2 regions of the Corynebacterium doosanense CAU 212 genome follow, and region 1 is predicted to be linked to the other one. Evidence: predicted binding sites of a transcription regulator. Region 1 holds the regulator's gene; the other holds the start of a gene.
The links. Region 1 encodes LexA, which represses DNA repair genes until DNA is damaged. Its sites were predicted from a motif close to CGAACANNTGTTCG; they were not measured.

Region 1 (3,408 bases):
ACCAGTGCCGCGAGATGGCCGCTGCCGCTGTCGGCTCCCGGAGTGCCGCCGAGGCGAAGGCCGCGGCACGCGCGGTGCTCGGGGATTAACCCGCGATGACGACGTCGACCTCGCGCTCGCGCAGCGCGTCGACGTAGAAATCAGGGGCGTTGGCATCGGTGATCACCACATCGATGTCGGCGATACCCGCGAAGCTCACCAGGTAGTCGTTGCCCAGTTTGGTGGAGTCACACAGCACGATGACCCGGTGGGCGTTGGTGACCATGGCCGACTTCACCGCGGCCTCCTGTGAGTCTGCGGTGGAGAGGCCGTGATCGAGGGTCAGCGCGTTGGTCCCGATGAACGCGACATCGGCGCGCATGAGCGCCAGGGTGCGTAACGACGTATCGCCCACTACCGCCTGGGTGATGGCACGAACCGTGCCACCGAGGAGCTGAACATCGGGGGCGTGTTTGGCGGCGAGGTTGAGTGCCGACGGCAGCGAGTTGGTGACGATCGACCACCGCGCACCGCCCGGCCGGTCGCCGATGAGCTCGGCGATGGCGTTGATGGTGGTCCCGGAGTCAAGGAAGATTGAGCCGCCGGGAGCGGGGAGGAAATCGAGCGCGGCCCGGGCGATGGCGGTCTTAGCGGACTGCGCCGAGCGGAGCCGGGTGTCCAAGGGGAACTCCGCAGTCTGAAAGGACTGGCTGGCCACGGCGCCCCCGTGCACCCGGTGGACCACCCCCTCACGGTCGAGGGTCGCCAGATCGCGGCGAACCGTTTCGGCGGTGACGTCGAACCGCTCGGAGAGCTCGGTGACGTTGACCCGGCCCTCCACGGCGGTGAGGGAAGCTATCTGGCGGCGTCGTTCTTCTGCATACATCGGGAACCGGCCTTTACTCGCGCGGGACTCACATGCGGGGAGGTGGTGGCCCCCCATTGTCATGCCTTATAGCCACGATTAAACCCAATAGCAGGAAAACACAGGCCCGATCACCCCCGAACGGGAATACTCCCGGCCTCAGAGACGGCGGAAAACGGAAACGACCTTGCCCATGATTTCTGCTTCCTCTCCCGGGATGGGATCGAAGTCGTCGTTGTGGGGGAGCAGCCAGACACCGGTGGAGTCACGGTGCAGTTCCTTGACGGTGGCCTCGCCGTCGAGCATGGCGGCGACGAACTCGCCTTCCTCGGCGACCGGCTGTGCACGGACGACCACCCAGTCGCCGTCCATAATTCCGGCCAGTTTCATGGACTCACCCACGACGCGCAGCATGTAGAGCTCACCGTCGCCGACGATCTCGGTGGGCATGGGGAAGTACCCGTCGACGTTCTGCTCGGCGAGGATCGGGGAGCCGGCGGCAATCTGACCGACGACGGGGACGTAACTCGGGGCGCCGGCGTCCTCCGGGACCTGGCGCTCGGTGACCTCATCGAGGGCGTTGCGGGCGGGCTCGTTTGTGTCGTGCAGGTGCCGGATGTCCACGGCGCGAGGTTTGTTGGGGTCGCGGCGCAGGAAACCCTTCTTCTCCAGCTCGTTGAGCTGGTAGGCGACCGACGACGTCGACTGCAGGCCGGCCGCGTCGCCGATCTCCCGGATGCTGGGGGCGTAACCGCGGAGGACGACCGCGTCCCGGATGACCTCGAGGATGCGCTTCTGGCGTGGGGAGAGTGTGCTGATGTCGGGCTGTTTCTTGCGGGTGTTCTTCGGTGCCATGGGTATCTCCTCGGATCCACGTCGGTGTCGTGGTGGGTGCGTGCGCGAGCGGTCGGGCGGTGATCGTGTTCCTGTCTACCATCAAACCGTATTTGTGTTCGATATTCAACGGCAACGCTGGACAAGTTTTCGAAAGGGTGATAACTTTCGAACACACAGGCGGATTCGAACACTTGAACGGTAGACGGCGTTCGATGTCCAGCTGGCTGGTTATCCTCGAACGCACAACGACAACAAGGTGGTAGAAATGACCCTCACAGTGAACACTCCGAACCACGTCAACACCGGGAACCATACCTTCTCCCGCACGGTCCCCCCGGCCGCGGTCTGGGATCTCCATCCCTCCCGTTCCCTGCCGTCCCCCGCACTCGGTGTTCGAACCCTGGCGCCCGTTGATCGAACAGGTGAACCGTCCCTCGTGGCCGGTGGGGTAGCGGATGTTCGAGTGCGTTCATTCGAACAACGTCGCGAGAACGGCAAGGTCACCCTGCTCGGTCTCGCGGTGGGCGCCGTTCTGGTCATCGGCACCGTCATCGGTGTCAACGAAGGTGCCTCCAGCCAGGGCCCCGGCCAGTTCGAAACCGTCACCGCGGTCACCGCGAAGTAGGCCGGCTCTTCCAGGGCTCCGGCTCCCCGGCACTAGGATGGGCAGCTCCGCCCCCTTAACTCTTAGGAGCCCTCGTGTACTGCCCGTTTTGCCACAATGAACAATCACGAGTGATCGACTCCAGGGTGATTGATGCCGGCACCTCCACTCGCCGTCGCCGGGAGTGCTCGCAGTGCAACGGCCGCTTCACCACGGTGGAGAAGGCGATTCTGCTGGTGGTCAAACGCAACGGCCTCACCGAACCTTTCAGCCGAGAAAAGCTCATCAGCGGCGTCCGCAGAGCCTGCCAGGGACGTGATGTGCCCGACGACGATCTGAAGAAGCTCGCCCAGGAGGTCGAGGAGACCATCCGCGGAAAGGGAAGTTCCCAGATCGACGCGAATCTCATCGGCCTGGCCATCCTTGACCCCCTGCGGGAGCTGGACGAGGTCGCGTACCTCCGCTTCGCCTCGGTGTACAAGTCCTTCGAGAGCGCGGAGGACTTCGAATCCGAAATTCGGTTCATGCGGCGCAAGATCCGCGGCTGACGTCCCGGGCGGTCAGGAGAGTTTGTCGATGGCCTTCTGAACACGTCGGGCGGACACCGGGCGGGCAGTGCCGAGCCGCTGCGCGAACAGGCTGACCCGGAGTTCCTCGATCATCCAGAGGATCTCGCGCACGGCCGGGGAGTTCTCCCGCCCTGCAGGGAGCGTGCGCAGCCTGTTCTTGAGATAGGACTTCACCTCGTCGATCTCCGACTGTCGGTCAGCATCCTTGTCCGGATCCTGCCTCAGCTCCTCCAGACGGATGACCATGGCCGCGAGATACCTCGGCAGATGCCGAAGGTGCTCCATCCCGTGCATGGTTACGGCGTGGTCCGGAAGCAGGAAACCGAGCTGCGACTTCATGTCGTCGATGGCCGGGCCGCTCCACGACTCCAGCTCGCTCCGGACCTTGGCGTATTCGACGAGCGCGGGTGCCAGGCCGACGATCGTCTGCCGCACCTGGGCTGGGACCTCGGGTGACACGGAATCCTTGAGCGCGTCGAAGTCCTCCGGGGACCTCGCGGGTCCGCCGTGCTTCATCATCGAGTCGCGGATCGCCCGCACCCGGGCATCCTGCA
Region 2 (3,408 bases), 1.1 Mb from region 1:
GGTGCGGGAGGACAGCAGGTTGAACTGCTGGAAGATCATGCCGATCTCGCGACGGACGCTCCGCAGCTTCTTCTCGGACATGCCGACGATGTCGGTGCCGTCGAGAAGCAACTGCCCACCGGTGGTGGTGTCGAGTCCGTTGATCAGGCGGACCAGCGTGGATTTGCCCGCGCCGGAGTAGCCGATGACGCCGAGGATCTCTCCCGGTTCGACCGTGAGGGTGACGTCGTCGACGGCCTTGACGCTGCCGAAGTCCTTGGTGACTCCGCGAAACTCAATTCGGGTGCCGGCCACTATTTCTCTTCTGCTTCCAGTCGGTCCTGGATGGCGGCGAGCTCTTCCTTGGTGCGGTCGACGGAGACGGCGGTGCCTCCGGAGGACTCGAGGACGGCTTCCTTGACCTTCGGGTCCTTCCAGAGCTCGGCGAGCTGGTTGATGGTCTCGTCGTCGGCCTTCTCCGGGGTGGTGACCCACACGTTGATGTAGGGCTCAGCCTGGGCGTTGTTCGGGTCATCCTGGAAGATCGCGGCGTCGGGGTCGATGCCGGCGCGCTCGAGGAAGGAGTTGTTGATGATCGCCGGGGTGCCCTCGCGGAAGACGGTGGTGGTCTGCGCGGCGTCGATGGGCGTGACCTCGACCTTGGAGGCGGCGGTGTCGATGTCGGCGGGGGTCGGGTCGACCAGGCCCTCCTCGCGGAGGGTGACCAGTCCGGCCTGCACGAGGACGTTGATGGCGCGGCCCTGGTTGGTGGCGTCGTTGGGGATGGCCACGTTCTCGCCCTCGATGCCGTCGAGGGAGTCGTGGTCCTGCCAGAAGAGGGCCAGCGGGTAGATCTCGGTGGCGGAGATGGCCTCGAGGTCCTCGTCTGCGCCGGCGTTGTAGCCGGAGAGGAACTTCAGGTGCTGGAACTTGTTCACGTCGATCTCGCCCTGGGCGAGTGCGTCGTTCGGGGTGTTGTAGTCGGAGAACGCGACGATCTCGATGTCGATGCCCTTCTCCTCGGCCAGGTCGGCGAAGACGTCCCACTCGCGCAGGTTGGCGTCGGTGGTGCCGACGCGGATGGGACCGTCGCCGCCGTCGGAGTTGGAGCAGGCGACCAGGCCGGTGGCGGAGATGGTGACGGCTGCGAGGCCGGCGACGATGTGGTTCAACTTCATGGTGAACCCTTTCTTGAGTAGATAGAACAAGCTGTTCATCGGAGGGGTGATTAACTAGCAGAGAAGATAACACTCGACATACCGCTTAGTCTAGTTCGGCGAAGTATTGCTGGCGAACAGGCGTTCGATTATTCTGATCCGTGTGAGATTCAACGGGGGAGCGCCACTGGGCTGGTCGCGGCTGGAGCGCATTCTCGCCGGCCGCCCGACAGCCACGCCCGTGCCGGTCTGGGGCCCGGAACGCGCGCTGCCGCAGCGGGGAACATCGAGACCATTCGCCGAGCTGCACGCCGTGAGCTCCTACAGCTTCCTCGACGGGGCCAGCTCCCCGGAGGCGCTGGTGGACCGGGCAGTGGAACTGGGTTTATCCGCCATCGCCCTGGTCGACCGCGACGGGCTCTACGGGGCGGTGCAGTTCGCCGAGGCCGCGGCCAGCGTCGACATCGCCACCGTGTTCGGGGCGGAGCTCACCCTGGACGGACGTGTGCTCACCGTTCTCGCGCGGGGGCCGGAGGGCTACCGGCGCCTCTCGCACACCATCGCGGATTCCCGGATGGCCGCGGGGGAGAAGGGCAGGGTGTCCTACCCGCCCCTCGAACTTGTGGCCGACCAGCTCGGGGGAACGTGCGTGGTCCTGCTCGGGCACGAGTGGCTGGGGGAGATCTCCCGCGTGGTGGACTGTTTCGGCGAGGACAACGTCGTGCTCGAGTACGAGGCGACGATGACCCCGGAGAACGCCGACCACCACGAGCAGCTCGACGCCTTCAACAACCTGCGCGGGATCGTCACCGCCCGGCCCGCAGCCGCCACCCGGCACGACGCGCGCCTGGCCACCGCGAAACGGGCGCTGGCCAGCCGGCGCAGCATGGAGGACGCCTACGGCGACCTGCACCCCATGGGCGCGCCGTGGCTGCGCTCCGGGGACCAGATCGCCGCGATGGTCCCGGGCAGGGAGGAGCTTATCGACGAAACCCTGCGCCTCGCCGCCGAGTGCGCCTTCACCCTCGACCTCGTGGCCCCGGAGCTGCCGGACTTCGCCGTCCCCGAGGGGCACTCGGAGATGTCCTGGCTGAGGGAGAAGACACTGGCCAGGGCGCGGGAGCGCTACGCCACCCGCCCGGCGCAGGTCCGCGAACGGGCGCTGGCGCAGATCGACTATGAGCTCGACGTCATCGCGCAGCTGAACTTCCCCGGCTATTTCCTCATCGTCTGCGAGCTGGTGGATTTCTGCCGCGAGAGCAACATCCTGTGCCAGGGGCGCGGCTCGGCGGCGAACTCCGCGGTGTGTTTCTCCCTGGGCATCACCAACGCCGAGCCGATCACCGCCGGGCTACTGTTCGAACGTTTCCTCTCACCCGAGCGGGACGGCCCGCCGGACATCGACATCGACATCGAATCGGGGCGTCGCGAAGAAGTCATCCAGTACGTCTACGACACCTACGGCCGCGACCGCGCCGCCCAGGTAGCCAACGTGATCACCTATCGGCGCAAGGGGGCGATCCGCGACGCCACCCGCGCCCTGGGTTATCCGCCGGGATCCGAGGACGCCTGGTCGAAGGGGCTGTCCGAGCCGCCGGAGATCGTCTCCGAGCTCGCCGAGCAGTTCCGGGGGCAGCCGCGTCACCTGGGTATCCACTCCGGCGGCATGGTCATCTGCGACCGGCCCATCGCCGACGTGGTGCCCGTGGAGTGGGCGCGCAAGGAGAAACGTTCCGTCATCCAGTGGGATAAGGACGACGCGGCGTCTGCCGGCCTGGTGAAGTTCGACCTGCTGGGCCTGGGCATGCTCGAGGCGCTGCACCACATGATCGACCTCGTGGCCGAGACCGAGGGTCGGGAGGTCAACCTGTGGGAGCTCGATCTCGCGGACGCCCGGGTGTACGACATGCTGTGCCGCGCCGACGCCGTCGGGGTGTTCCAGGTGGAGTCCCGTGCGCAGCTGTCCACCCTGCCCCGGCTGAAACCCCGGATCTTCTTCGACCTGGTGGTGGAGGTGGCGCTCATCCGGCCCGGGCCCATCCAGGGCGGATCCGTGCACCCCTACCTGCGTCGACGCAGCGGCCAGGAGCCGGTGACCTACGACCACCCGGTGCTGGAGAAGTCCCTGGGCAAGACGCTGGGTATTCCGCTCTTCCAGGAGCAGCTCATGCAGATCGCCGTCGACGCCGCCGGCTTCACCGGCACGGAGGCCGACATCCTGCGCCGCGCGATGGGTTCGAAACGCTCGACCGCAAAGATGGAAGCTTTGCGA

Region 2: CDOO_RS03170 (error-prone DNA polymerase) is a predicted target of LexA. The motif match lies at 1,271-1,284, and genes of this name have one in related genera.

The regions. Positions count from the first base shown of each region.
Region 1 covers NZ_CP006764.1:1,678,289-1,681,696, reverse strand. Annotated here, with positions in the region: gene ptsP (phosphoenolpyruvate--protein phosphotransferase) at 1-89, shown strand, start outside; gene CDOO_RS08280 (DeoR/GlpR family DNA-binding transcription regulator) at 86-865, opposite strand; gene lexA (transcriptional repressor LexA) at 1,004-1,699, opposite strand; gene CDOO_RS13955 (hypothetical protein) at 2,145-2,306, shown strand; gene nrdR (transcriptional regulator NrdR) at 2,381-2,833, shown strand; gene hrpA (ATP-dependent RNA helicase HrpA) at 2,846-3,408, opposite strand, start outside.
Region 2 covers NZ_CP006764.1:620,206-623,613, forward strand. Annotated here, with positions in the region: gene CDOO_RS03160 (methionine ABC transporter ATP-binding protein) at 1-294, opposite strand, end outside; gene CDOO_RS03165 (MetQ/NlpA family ABC transporter substrate-binding protein) at 294-1,157, opposite strand; gene CDOO_RS03170 (error-prone DNA polymerase) at 1,285-3,408, shown strand, end outside.